Regions from separate parts of the Quadrisphaera sp. GCM10027208 genome, predicted to be linked through region 2. Evidence: predicted binding sites of a transcription regulator. Region 2 holds the regulator's gene; the other holds the start of a gene.
What was found. The regulator LexA, encoded in region 2, represses DNA repair genes until DNA is damaged. The targets are predictions, from matches to a motif close to TCGAACANNTGTTCGA.
Positions count from the first base shown of each region.

Region 1: the regulator LexA is predicted to act here: its motif matches at 3,332-3,347, upstream of ACFP6A_RS11870 (alpha-ketoglutarate-dependent dioxygenase AlkB).

Region 1 covers NZ_JBHSRC010000007.1:60,612-67,619, forward strand. The annotation lists gene ACFP6A_RS11855 (class I SAM-dependent methyltransferase) at 1-43, opposite strand, end outside; gene rpsA (30S ribosomal protein S1) at 186-1,682, shown strand; gene ACFP6A_RS11865 (class I adenylate-forming enzyme family protein) at 1,785-3,218, opposite strand; gene ACFP6A_RS11870 (alpha-ketoglutarate-dependent dioxygenase AlkB) at 3,368-4,006, shown strand; gene coaE (dephospho-CoA kinase) at 4,031-4,963, shown strand; gene uvrB (excinuclease ABC subunit UvrB) at 4,967-7,008, shown strand, end outside.
Region 2 covers NZ_JBHSRC010000005.1:83,623-90,630, forward strand. The annotation lists gene ACFP6A_RS09735 (ATP-dependent DNA helicase) at 1-1,656, shown strand, start outside; gene ACFP6A_RS09740 (aminotransferase class V-fold PLP-dependent enzyme) at 1,706-2,785, shown strand; gene ACFP6A_RS09745 (TraR/DksA family transcriptional regulator) at 2,782-3,153, shown strand; gene lexA (transcriptional repressor LexA) at 3,174-3,914, opposite strand; gene ACFP6A_RS09755 (LysM peptidoglycan-binding domain-containing protein) at 4,305-4,724, shown strand; gene ACFP6A_RS09760 (D-alanyl-D-alanine carboxypeptidase family protein) at 5,556-6,833, opposite strand; gene ACFP6A_RS09765 (hypothetical protein) at 6,973-7,008, shown strand, end outside.

The DNA of each region.
Region 1 (7,008 bases), on a different contig from region 2:
CCAGGCGGCCGGCGGCGGGAAGGTCGGTCGGGGGAGTGCTCACCGGACCAGTGTGGGCTTTTGACCGGCCCCTGGTCCGGCAGTAGGCTGACTGAGCGCGTGTCGTGTGCGCGGGTTACTCCTGCGCACCTCCTCCCGCACCGTCCCTGCCCCTTCCAACCAGTCCGTATCGGAGCCCCTACTACATGACCGCCACCACCGAGCAGTCGACCACCCCGCAGGTCGCCGTCAACGACATCGGCTCGAGCGAAGACTTCCTCGCCGCCATCGACGCGACCATCAAGTACTTCAACGACGGGGACATCGTCTCCGGCCAGATCGTCAAGGTCGACCGTGACGAGGTCCTGCTCGACATCGGGTACAAGACCGAGGGCGTGATCCCCTCCCGCGAGCTGTCGATCAAGCACGACGTGGACCCCTCCGAGGTGGTCCAGGTCGGCGACGAGGTCGAGGCCCTCGTCCTCCAGAAGGAGGACAAGGAGGGGCGTCTCATCCTGTCCAAGAAGCGCGCGCAGTACGAGCGGGCCTGGGGCACGATCGAGAAGATCAAGGAAGAGGACGGCGTCGTCACCGGCACCGTCATCGAGGTCGTCAAGGGCGGCCTCATCCTCGACATCGGCCTGCGGGGCTTCCTGCCGGCGTCGCTGGTCGAGATGCGGCGGGTCCGGGACCTGCAGCCGTACGTCGGCCAGGAACTCGAGGCGAAGATCATCGAGCTGGACAAGAACCGCAACAACGTCGTGCTGTCCCGCCGGGCCTGGCTCGAGCAGACCCAGTCCGCGGTCCGGCAGAACTTCCTGCAGACCCTGCAGAAGGGCCAGGTCCGCACCGGCGTCGTGTCGTCGATCGTCAACTTCGGGGCGTTCGTCGACCTCGGCGGCGTCGACGGTCTCGTGCACGTGTCCGAGCTGTCCTGGAAGCACATCGACCACCCGAGCGAGGTCGTCGAGGTCGGCCAGGAGGTCACCGTCGAGGTCCTCGACGTCGACATGGACCGTGAGCGGGTCTCCCTGTCCCTCAAGGCGACGATGGAGGACCCGTGGCAGCAGTTCGCCCGGACCCACGCCATCGGCCAGGTCGTCCCGGGCAAGGTCACCAAGCTCGTCCCGTTCGGCGCGTTCGTCCGGGTCGAGGACGGCATCGAGGGTCTCGTGCACATCTCCGAGCTGGCGGTGCGGCACGTGGAGGTCCCCGAGCAGGTCGTCCAGGTGAACGACGAGATCTTCGTCAAGGTCATCGACATCGACCTCGAGCGTCGCCGGATCTCGCTGTCGCTCAAGCAGGCCAACGAGGGCGTCGACCTGACCTCCGAGGACTTCGACCCGTCGCTGTACGGCATGGCGCAGGAGTACGACGAGGCCGGCAACTACAAGTACCCCGAGGGCTTTGACCCGGAGACCAACGAGTGGCTCGAGGGGTACGAGACCCAGCGCGAGGAGTGGGAGCGGCAGTACGCCGAGGCCCACGCCCGCTGGGAGGCCCACAAGAAGCAGGTCGAGGCCGCCGCCAACGCCGAGGCCGAGGCGCAGAACGAGACGAAGACCTCGTACTCCTCCGAGGGCTCGGCGCCTGCGCCGGCCCCGAGCGCCGGGCCGACTCCGGCGGCCCCCGCCAACGAGGGCACGCTGGCCTCCGACGAGGCGCTCGCCGCGCTGCGGGAGAAGCTGACCGGCAACGGCTGATCCCTCCGCTGTCACGACGGGGCCCGGTACCGCGAGGTGCCGGGCCCTGTCGCTGTCCCGGGCTCTGTCGCTGTCCCGGGCTCTGTCGCCGTTTGGGCCCAGTCACCGGGGCGGCGGCGCGGCACCGGTCAGCCGGTCCGCGAGCTCCAGACGGCGGACCTTCCCGCTGGAGGTCCGGGGCAGGTCCCCTTCGTCGAGGACGTGGACGTCCTTGGGACGTCGCGCCGGGGGCAGGTGCTCGCGGGCGAACGCGGTCACGTCGCCGGCCGTGGCGGGGGACCGGTCCGTCGGGACGACGACCGCCTCCAGCCGCTGCCCCCACCGCTCGTCCGGCACGCCGACGACGACCACCTCCCGGACGCCGGGACACCGAGACAGCACCCGCTCCACCTCGAGCGGGTAGACGTTGACCCCGCCGGTGATGACGAGGTCCTCCCGTCGTCCGGTCAGGTAGAGGAACCCGTCGGCGTCCAGGCGGCCGTGGTCCCCGACCGTGAACGCGGGACCAGCCGGGGTGTGCCGCCACGCCTGCGCCGTCCGCTCGGGGTCGCCCCAGTAGCTGAACCGGGCCCAGGGCGGCACCGCGCACCAGATGGTGCCGTCCGCGTCGACCGACAGGGTCCGTCCGGCGCGGGCCCGCCCCACGGTGCCCGGTCGCTCCAGCCACTGCGCCGCCGGGCAGGCGGTGAACTGACCCTCGGTGGCACCGTAGAACTCCCACACCGGCTCGGTGCCGACGACGTCGATCAGCCAGCGCCGCACCGGGTCCGGGCACGGGGCCCCGGCGTGCGCGACGAGCCGGAAGCCGCGCAGCGCCTCGCGCACCGGGCCGGGGTCGGTGACGGCGCGCTCGTGCAGCCGTTGCAGCTGGGCGGGCGCGGTGAACAGGGTGGTGGGCCGGTGGTGCCGACACGCCTGCAGGAAGCCGTCCACGGTGAACCGGCCGGGGACCACCACCGACCCTCCGGCGTGCAGCGTGGCGAGGGCGAACCGCAGCGGCGCCGAGTGGTGCAGCGGGGAGACGACGAGGTGCACGTCGGCCGGGCCGAGCCCCCACTGCTCGATCTCCTCGCCCCACAGCCGCCGGGCGTCGTCCTGCGTCAGGACCCCGCTCCACACGCCCTTGCGCCGGCCGGTGGTCCCGGAGGTGTAGTGCATCGGGCGGGCGAGCGGGACGGGGGACAGCGGAAGGGGCGACGCGGTCGACGGCACGGCCGGGTGCTCGCCGGCGCGGACGAGCCCGGCCAGGTCGTCCCCGTCCCGGACGACGAGGGCCGGGTCAGCGTCCGCCAGCACCTCGGCCAGCTCGTCCGCCGGCGTCCCGGGGTCGAGCACCACCGGCACGACCCCGGCCCGTAGCGCCGCGAGGGCCACGGCGACCAGGGCGGGCGACCCGGGGACGACGAGCGCGACCCGGTCCCCGCGGCGCACTCCGGCGGCGTGCAGGGCGCCGGCGACATGGCCGGCCACGGCATCCGCCTGCGCCGCGGTCACCACGTCGCCGACCTCCACGCCGAGCCCCACGCCGACCTCCACGCCGGCATGCTGCCACGCTCCACGGCCCCGCGCCCCAACCCCTTCGTGATCATGCAATCCCGCCACCCCGCTGCCACACCCCTTGGTGATCATGCAATGCCGCCACCCGGTTCTAGAACAGGCGTTCGACTGTGGCGTACGCTCACGTCATGCCGGCCCTGCTGCAGACCTCGTTGCTCGACGGCCTCGCCAGCTCGGAGGAGCCCGTGCTCGGTGACCTGCGCGCCCTGCGCCGCACCGAGCTCGGCCGTGGTGCCTGGGTCGACGTCCTGCCCGGCTGGGTGTCCGGCTCCGACGACGTGTTCGTCGACCTCGTCACCGGTGTGCCGTGGCGGGAGGAGCAGCGCCGGATGTACGACCGGGTCGTCGAGGTGCCCCGGCTGCTGTGCTGGTACGGCGAGGGCGCCGCGCTGCCGGCCCCGGTTCTGGCCGAGGCGCGGGACCGGCTCTCGGCGCACTACGCCGCCGAGCTGGGGGAGCCGCTGCGCACCGCCGGCCTCTGCTACTACCGCGACGGCCGGGACAGCGTGGCCTGGCACGGGGACCGGATCGGCCGCGGCCGCACCAGCGACACGGTGGTGGCCATCATCTCCTTCGGGGCGCCGCGGCGGCTGCTGCTCCGCCCGACCGGAGGCGGTGGCGCCACCCACGGCTTCGCCCTCGGCCACGGGGACCTGCTCGTCATGGGCGGGTCGTGCCAGCGGACCTGGGAGCACGCGGTCCCCAAGACGGCGTCACCGGTCGGGCCGCGGATCAGCGTCCAGCTCCGGCCCCGCGGCGTCCGCTGAGCCGCCGGGCCTACCCTGGCCGGCGTGCTGCGAGTGGGACTGACCGGGGGGACCGGGGCCGGCAAGTCCTCCGTCGCCCGACGGCTCACCGAGCTGGGTGCCGTCGTCGTGGACGCCGACGCCCTGGCCCGGGAGGTCCTCGCGCCCGGGTCCGAGGGGCTGGCGGCGGTGGTCGCCGAGTTCGGCCCCGAGGTGCTGGACGGCGACGGCGGGCTCGACCGAGCGGCCCTGGCCCGGGTGGTCTTCGCCGACGCCGACCGCCGGGCCGCCCTCGAGCGCATCACCCACCCCCGGATCGCCGCCCTCACCGCACAACAGGTGGCGGCGGCGCCCGCGGACGCCGTCGTCGTCCACGACGTCCCGCTGCTCGTCGAGAAGCGGATGGGCGCCGGCTACCACCTCGTCGTCGTCGTGCACGCCCCCGCCGCCGAGCGGGTGCGCCGGCTGGTGACGCACCGGGGGATGACCGCCGAGGACGCGTGGTCACGGGTGCGGGCCCAGGCGAGTGACGACGAGCGCCGGGCGGCCGCGGACGTGTGGCTGGACAACTCCGGGACGCCGGCTGACCTCGCTGCGGCGGTGGACGACCTGTGGCGCGCACGGCTGGTGCCGTACGAGGAGAACGTCCGCCTCGGGCGCCCCGCGCCCGGCTGGGTCGACGGCGGGACGGGTCAGCGGCCGGACCCGGGAGCCGGTGCCCGGGTGGCGGCCCGGGTCGCACACGCGGTGCGAGCGGTGCTGCCGGACGCGGAGGTCCGGGTGGACGCCGCCGCCCCGCTGACCGTCGTGGTCCGCGGCGGCGTGGCCGCCGGCTCACCGGACGACGCGGCGCTCGCCGCAGCCCTTCGCGCAGCCGGGTTCCCCCCGGTGGCCGAGGGGGTGCACGCCTCGGCGGACCCCGGACTGCCGGCGCGGGTGCTGCTGGCGCGGCTCCCCGGTGCCCCGGCTTACCGTTGACCCATGCGCCCCAGCACCGACCTCCAGCGACGCGTGGCACCCTTCACCGTCGTCTCGGACTTCCAGCCGTCCGGGGACCAGCCCGCCGCGATCGCCGAGCTCACCCGCCGGATCCAGGCCGGGGAGCAGGACGTCGTGCTGCTGGGCGCGACCGGCACCGGCAAGTCCGCGACCACGGCGTGGCTGATCGAGAAGGTCCAGCGGCCCACCCTCGTCATGGCGCCGAACAAGACGCTCGCGGCCCAGCTGGCCAACGAGTTCCGCGAGCTCCTGCCGCACAACGCGGTCGAGTACTTCGTCTCCTACTACGACTACTACCAGCCGGAGGCCTACGTCCCGCAGACGGACACCTACATCGAGAAGGACTCCTCGATCAACGACGAGGTGGAGCGGCTGCGGCACTCCGCGACGAACTCGCTGCTGACCCGCCGGGACGTCGTCGTGGTCGCCTCGGTCTCCTGCATCTACGGCCTGGGCACCCCGCAGGAGTACGTCGACCGGATGGCGCGCCTGCACGTCGGGCAGGAGGTGGACCGTGACGAGCTGCTCCGCCGCTTCGTGCAGATGCAGTACACCCGCAACGACCTCGCGTTCACCCGCGGCACGTTCCGCGTCCGCGGCGACACCGTCGAGATCATCCCGGTGTACGAGGAGCTCGCCGTCCGGATCGAGTTCTTCGGTGACGAGGTGGACCGGCTGTACACCCTGAACCCGCTGACCGGGGAGGTGGTGCGTGAGGAGCAGGAGATGTACGTGTTCCCCGCCTCGCACTACGTCGCCGGCCCCGAGCGGATGGAACGCGCCATCGCCGGCATCGAGGCCGAGCTCGAGCAGCGGCTCGCCGAGCTTGAGCGGCAGGGCAAGCTGCTCGAGGCCCAGCGGCTGCGCATGCGGACCACGTACGACATCGAGATGATGCGGCAGGTCGGCTCCTGCTCCGGGATCGAGAACTACTCCCGGCACATCGACGGCCGCGGCCCCGGGACGGCGCCCAACACCCTGCTCGACTACTTCCCGGACGACTTCCTGCTCGTCATCGACGAGTCGCACGTCACCGTGCCACAGATCGGTGCCATGTACGAGGGGGACATGTCGCGCAAGCGGACCCTCGTCGAGCACGGCTTCCGGCTGCCGAGCGCGATGGACAACCGGCCGCTGAAGTGGGAGGAGTTCCTCGAGCGGACCGGGCAGACCGTGTACCTGTCCGCGACCCCCGGGCCGTACGAGCTGTCCCGCGGGAACGGCGTGGTGGAGCAGATCATCCGACCGACCGGCCTCATCGACCCGCAGATCGTCCTCAAGCCGACGAAAGGTCAGATCGACGACCTGCTGCACGAGATCCGGACCCGCGCCGACAAGGACGAGCGGGTGCTCGTCACGACGCTCACGAAGAAGATGGCCGAGGACCTCACCGACTACCTGCTCGACCAGGGCGTCCGGGTCCGGTACCTGCACTCCGAGGTCGATACGCTGCGCCGGGTCGAGCTGCTGCGCGAGCTGCGGACCGGGGAGTACGACGTCCTGGTCGGGATCAACCTGCTCCGCGAGGGGCTCGATCTGCCCGAGGTGTCGCTGGTCAGCATCCTGGACGCCGACAAGGAGGGCTTCCTGCGCTCGGAGCGTTCCCTGATCCAGACCATCGGCCGAGCCGCCCGCAACGTCTCCGGGCAGGTGCACATGTACGCCGACACCGTGACGCCGTCGATGCAGTTCGCGATCGACGAGACGAACCGGCGCCGGGAGAAGCAGATCGCCTACAACCGCGAGCACGGGATCGACCCCACCCCCCTGCGCAAGCGGATCGCCGACATCACCGACCTGCTCGCCCGGGAGGACGCGGACACCGCGACCCTGCTCGGCGGGGCGGGGCGCCAGCAGTCCCGCGGCAAGACGCCCGTGCCCGGAATGGGGTCCCGGCGCGGCGCCGACCGGCCGGCGCGGCTCGCCGAGCTGCCCGCCGCGGACCTGGCGGACCTCATCGGCCAGCTCACCGACCAGATGCACACCGCCGCAGGCGAGCTGCAGTTCGAACTGGCCGCGCGACT
Region 2 (7,008 bases):
TTCTCGGTCCCGGACGCCGGCGCCGGCACCGGTGCTGGCACCGGTGCTGGTGCGACGTCCCGGCTGGGGCGCGACGTCGTCCGGCTGCGGGAGTGGGCCGAGGGCACCGACAGCGGCGACCGTGACGAGCTCGTCCCCGGGGTGACCGAGCGCGCCTGGCGTCAGGTGTCCGTCACCGCCGCGGAGTGCCTCGGCGCGCAGCGGTGCCCGCAGGCCGCCGAGTGCTTCGTCGAACGGGCGCGCGAGCGCGCCCGGCACGTCGACGTCGTCGTCACCAACCACGCCTTCCTCGCCATCGACGCGATGGAGGGCGGCCAGCTGCTGCCCGAGCACGACGTGGTCGTCGTCGACGAGGGGCACGAGCTGGCCGACCGGGTCACCTCCGTCGTCTCCGGCCAGCTGACCGCCGGCATGGTGTCGGCCGCTGCCACCCGTGCCCGGCGGCACGGCGACGCCGACACCCAGCGCCTCGAGGTCGCCGGTGAGGACCTCGACGCCGTCCTCGACGGCGTCCCGGAGGGACGGTTCGCCAGCGGGCTGCCGGAGGCGCTGCTCGCCACCGTCGTCTCCCTGCGGGACGCCGCACGCGACGTGCTCTCCCAGCTCAAGGACGGCGACCGGCCCGCCGGCGGGGACGACCAGACGGGGGACGGCGGCCGCCAGGTCGCCCGGTCCGCCGTCCTGGAGGTCTTCGACGTCGCCGAACGGCTCGCCGCCCTCACCGAGGACGACGTCGCCTGGCTGTCGGTGCGCGACGACGGCTTCTCCCTGGTGCGCCGGGCGCTGCACGTGGCGCCGCTGTCGGTCGCCGAGACGCTGCGGGAGCAGCTGTTCGACGAGCGCACCGTCGTCCTCACCTCGGCCACGCTGTCGCTCGGCGGCACCTTCGACGCCGCGGCCGGCTCGGTCGGCCTGCTCGGGGACGACGCCCCCGACTGGCGCGGCCTGGACGTCGGCAGCCCGTTCGACTACCCCCGCCAGGGCATCCTCTACGTCGCCCGGCACCTGGCGCCGCCGACCCGGAGCGGCACCCCGGACGCCGCCATGGACGAGCTCGCCCAGCTCGTCGAGGCCGCCGGCGGGCGCACCCTCGGGCTGTTCTCCTCCCGGCGCGCCGCCGAGGCCGCTGCCGAGGCGCTGCGTGCCCGGCTCGACGTCCCGGTGCTGTGCCAGGGGGACGACACGACGGCCACCCTCGTCCGCCAGTTCGCCGCAGACCCGGCGACCTGCCTGTTCGGCACGTTGTCGCTGTGGCAGGGCGTCGACGTGCCGGGGCCGGCCAGCCAGCTCGTCGTCATCGACCGGATCCCGTTCCCGCGACCGGACGACCCGCTGTCCTCCGCCCGGCAGGAGGCCGTGTCACGCGCCGGGGGCAACGGCTTCATGGCCGTCGCCGCCACCCACGCCGCGCTGCGGCTGGCCCAGGGAGCCGGCCGGCTGATCCGCTCCGCCGAGGACCGCGGCGTGGTCGCGGTGCTCGACTCCCGGCTGGCCACCGCCCGCTACGGCACGTTCCTGGCCCGGTCGCTGCCGCCGCTGTGGCGCACGACCGACCGCGCCACCGTGCTGGACGCGCTGCGCCGCATCGACGCCGCCGCGGGGCAGCCGTGGCCGGTCGCCGAACCCGTCGCCCGGGCCCTGGCGGCCGGCGGCTGAGACACCCCCCGCTGGCGGCGTCAGCGGCGGGCACGGCACGCTGACCCGTGTGACGACTTCTGCTGAGCAGACGGTGCCGATGAGCGTCGCGGACGCCCGGGCGCAGTTCGAGCCCGTGCCCGGCTACCTCAACGCGGCCTCGATGGGCCTGCCGACGACAGGCGTGCTCGCCGCGCTCCAGGACGCGCTCGACGAGTGGCGCCGGGGCCGGGCCACCCCCGGCCGCTACGACGTCGCGGTCGCGGAGTCCCGCCGGCTGTACGCCGGGCTGGTCGGCGTCGACCCCGCCAGGGTCGCGGTCGGCTCACAGGTGTCCGTGCTCGCCGGCCTGGTTGCGAGCTCACTGCCCGACGGCGCCGAGGTGCTCTGCGTCGACGGCGACTTCACCTCGGTGATCTTCCCGTTCCTGGTCCACGCCGACCGCGGAGTGACCGTCCGGCACGTCCCGCTGGAGCGCCTGGCCGAGGAGGTGCGTCCCAGCACCGACCTCGTCGCCTTCTCGCTGGCGATGTCGGCGTGCGGCACCGTGGTCGACGGGGACGCCGTGGCCGAGGCGGCCGACGAGGCCGGCGCGGCCACCCTGTGCGACCTCACCCAGGCGGTGGGGTGGATGCCCGTGGACGCCTCACGCTTCGACGTCACCATCTGCTCGGCGTACAAGTGGCTGTGCAGCCCACGCGGGTCGGCGTTCGCGACGATCAGCGAGCGTGCGGCAGGGTGGCTGCGACCCACCTCGGCCGGGTGGTACGCCGGTGACGACGTGTGGGACTCCATCTACGGACCGCGGATGCGGCTGGCCCAGGACGCCCGGCGCTTCGACGTGTCCCCGGCGTGGCTGTCCTGGGTCGGCACGGTGCCCGCGCTGCGGCTGTTCGCCGCGCTGGACCCGGCCGAGGTGCGCGCTTACGACGCTGCGCTCGCCGACCGGCTCCGAGAGGGGCTGGGTCTCGCCCCGGCCGGGCGCGCGGTCGTGTCCCTGCCGGACCCGGACGGCGACCGGCAGGCCAGGTTGGAACGGGCCGGGGCGGTCGTCGCGGCCCGGGCGGGCAGTGTGCGGATCGCCTTCCACCTGTGGAACGACGAGGACGACGTACGGCTGGTGCTCGACGCCCTCGCCACCCCCGCGTGAGCGGGGAGGCCGACCCGCGCCGGCGGCTGGACGCGGACCCGCGCCGGCGGCTGGACGCTGAACGCGTCGCGACACGCGACCGGGTCAACTCCCTGGACGCGGAGCTCCGCCGACTCGAGGAGTCCGCTGCCGAGGTGGCGACCGACGACGAGCACGACCCGGACGGCTCCGGCGGGCTCGCGGTCGGTCGAGCCCAGCTGCAGGCGCTGCGCGAGCAGGCACGCCAGCAGCTCGCCGAGATCGAGGCGGCCGTGCAACGGCTGGACGCCGGCCGCTACGGGGTGTGTGAGCGGTGCGGACGACCGGTGGCCGCGGAGCGGTTGGCGGCCCGGCCCACCGCGCGGGTGTGCATCGACTGTGCCGGTTAGACGCTGCGCAGCACCGCCGGTTAGACGCTGCGCAGCACCGCGACGACCCGGCCGAGCACGGTGGCCTCGTCGCCGGGGATCGGCTCGTAGGCCGGGTTGTGCGGCAGCAGCCAGACGTGACCGTCGCGTCGCTTGAACGTCTTCACCGTCGCCTCGCCGTCGATCATCGCGGCGACGATCTCACCGTTCTCGGCGACCGGCTGCTGCCGGACGACGACCCAGTCGCCGTCGCAGATGGCGGCGTCGATCATCGAGTCACCGGACACCTTGAGCAGGAAGAGCTGCCCGTCACCCACGAGCTGACGGGGCAAAGGGAAGACGTCCTCGACCGCCTGCTCGGCGAGGATCGGCCCGCCGGCGGCGATCCGGCCGACCACCGGGACGTACGACGCCGCCGGCCGCGCGTCCCCGACACCTGTCTCGTCGACGTCCGGGGGCAGTTCGGACTCGGCGGTGGCGCGAGCGCCCCGTCCCGGCGTGACCACCTCGATGGCCCGCGGCCGGTTCGGGTCCCGTCGCAGGTAGCCCTTGCGCTCCAGGGCGGCGAGCTGGTGCGCGACGCTGCTCGGGCTCGTCAGCCCCACCGCCTGACCGATCTCCCGCATGCTCGGCGGGTAGCCGCGGGTCTCCACGGCGTGGCGGATGCTCTCCAGGATCGTGCGCTGCCGGGCCGTGAGGCCGTCCCCGCCGGCGGGCTGGTCCGGCAGCTCGTGCACCGTCGCGCCGTCCGTCGTGCCGGGATGGTCCTTCGCTGTGGCCACGTCCGCTCCGTCCCTGTTGTGCTGCTGGCTCTGTCGTGCTGCTGGCTCTGTCGTGCTGCTGGCTCTGTTCGACCGGTTCTGCCGTCCTGCCGCTGCGCTGGCCGGCCGCCGGTGATCGACACGCTAGACCGGGGCACCGACGGTTTCAAACACCTGTTCGAGCGTGTCGTCGCGATGTCAGTGCTGCTCGGCGGTGTGCTGGCGAGACCGCTGGGTAGAGGCGTTGTCGGTGCCCGGTGCTGGAGTGACGTCCAGGTGGGAAGCGAGCGGCCGGCCGATGGCTGCGCCGGGAGCGGTGGACACAGTCGCTCCCGAGTGCTAGACATCGGACAGGCGTTCGATCGAACACACGTTCGGGCCCTACGTCACGGAACGCCCTGGAGGTACCTGATGAGCGCAGTCACGATCGACCACCGCCTGGTCCCGGTTCGCCGTGCGCGGTCGCACCGGCCCGCCGACGTCGTTCCCCTGCCGGTGCGGCAGGCGCCGGCTGCCGTAGCCGGTGGACCGGCCGTGCCGCTGCGGATCACCCGGCGCGGGCGACTCACCCTGATGCTGGTCCTGTCGGCGGTCCTCGCCGTCGCCGGGCTGGGTGCCGCAGGGCAGGCTCTCGCCGGTCCGGACGCCGCCCCGCCGCCGATGGACACGGTCGTGGTCCTGCCGGGCGACACGCTGTGGGGCATCGCCTCCGGCGTCGCCGCGCCAGGAGAGGACGTCCGCGACGTGATCGTCGAGATCAGGACTCTCAACGGCCTGAGCACCTCGGCGGTGAACGTCGGCCAGGAGCTCCTCGTCCCAGCCACCCCCTAATCCCTCCGTGCTCAGGTCGGCACCACTCTCTTCGTGATCATGCAATCCCGCCACCCCGGACGCCGCCCCCTCGGTGATCATGCAATCCCGCCACCCCGGACGCCGCCCTCCTCGGTGATCATGCAATCCCGCCACCCTGGTCACACCCCCGGACGCTGCCCCTTCGGCGATCATGCAATCCCGCCACCTCTTCACGCATCGCCCGCGCAGAGTGGCGTTACGCGGGGAAGTTCTGACTGATTCAGAACTCTGTGGCAGACTGTGGAAAGAGTGCCTGTTTGGTTCTGGCGTCGGCCTTTCAAGCGGCATGACGCCTGTGATTCGGCCCTCCTTGTGGTGACCATGCACTGCGCCATCTGGAAGAGGCGGGCACGGCGATCCCGGGCCCGTCCTGCGACGAGCCTCCAGAGCGAACCGGGCCGTCCTGGCCCTCTCCGCGGAGTTCGGCCTACATGCAACGTCGCGAGGTGGGATACGGTCTAGCCGCTGCTGGCTGCCTTCTGCAAGGTGGCGGGATTGCATGATCACGAAAGGGGAGATGTCGCGGCGTCGGGCGATTGAATGCATTGCTACGGGTGCTGCGGGCGGTTACAAAATGCTGGATTCACCATGGTTTTTGCGGTGTGTTGCGCCAGCAACCCAGCACTTTGTGAGTGGACGTGGGCCGTACGGGGTGGCGGGATTGCATGATCACCGAGGGGGCGGCGTCGGGGGTGGCGGGATTGCATGATCACCGAGGGGGCGGCGTGCGGGGGTGGCGGGATTGCATGATCATCGAGGGGGCGGCGTTCGGGGTGGCGGGATTGCATGATCACCGAGGGGGTGAAGGGGTCAGGCGCCGAGCTCCCAGTGCCAGGGCTCGGGCTTGCTGCCGTCCTGCTGTGCCCACCCGGGGTTGAACCAGCCGAAGCGCGGGGCGTTGAGCTGCATCCACCGGTGCTCGGGCGTGCCGAACCGGTCGATGCCGCCGCACAGGTCGACGGCCGTGCCCCAGCCGTGGTTGCTGGTGCCTGGCCGAGCCGCCAGGGCCGGCTTCTGCTCGCGCAGCCGGACCTGTGACTGCAGTGTGCGGTAGGAGTCCGTGACGCAGATCGGCTCGGCGAACGTCGAGGCGTACGCCTCCGCCAGTCGGTCGAAGGCGTAGGCGGCGTCCGCGCGCAGCAGGTGCCCCGGGGCGCCCCACAGCGGGCACAGCGCCGAGCGCGGGATCTGCCCGTTGGGGAACCGCTCGACGCCCTGGCTCGTGCAGGCACCGGTCCGCCCGGTCACGGCGTTGCCGCCGCCGCCGAGGGTCCCGACGTCCAGGCCGTCGAGGTTGGACGGCGGGGCTGACCTGGTCGTCCCGGCGAGCACCTGACGACGGGCCTCGGCAAGCCGCTCGGCCTCGGCGTCCGCCGTCGCCACGGCCGTCTCGCTGGACAGCAGCAGCCCCCGCAGCCGGCTCAGCTCCGCTTCGTGGGCGGCGACCAGCCGGTCGGCGTCCTCCTTGGCGTCGGTGGCCGCCTGGGTCGTCTCCCGGACCCGCAGCGCCGTCCGCTCGGCGGCGGCCGCGGCGTCCTCCTGCTCGTCCACCGCGGCCCCGGCCACGACGACGGTGTCCTGCTGGGCCCGTCCGACGACCTGCAGCATGGCGACCCGACGCGACAGGTCTTCGGGGTTCCGGGCCTCGAGCAGGGTCATCACGCCCTCGTAGGCGGCCAGCCCGGAGCCCTCGCGGTACGTGCGGGCGGCCCACCGACCCAGGTCGTCCCGGCTCGCGTTGTACCGGGTCCGCGCCGCGGTGAGCTCCTCGGAGCGTTCCCAGTGCTCTGCCTCCGCCTCCTGCTGCTCGCGCATCGCCGCCGCGTACACCTCGAGCGCCGCGTTTGCCGCCCGGGCGGCTTCGTCGAGGCGGCGCTGCGCCTCGGTGACGTCTCGCGCGCGCTGGTCGGCGACGGACCGCAGCCGGTGTGCCACGTCGCGCTGCGCCTCGACCTGCTCCTGCGACGGCGCCGACGGCTGCGCGACCGCGACCGCGGCTCCTACAGCCGGGACGGCGAGCGGCGCGACCCCGAGCCCGGCAGCGGCCAGGGCTGCTGCGGCGGCACGGCGCAGGCGGGACAGGGGCACGATCACCCATCGGCGTGACCCAGGGACGGGTTGAGCCCGCGGCCGGCACAGGTTCACTGCACCAGTACGCCGCAGCCGCACCCGGCAGCCTGTGGACGACGAGCCCGCGGTGACCCCGGTCCTGCCTACCGTTCCCCCCGTGGGCACCACCTCCGTCCGGTTCGGCGTCGACCCC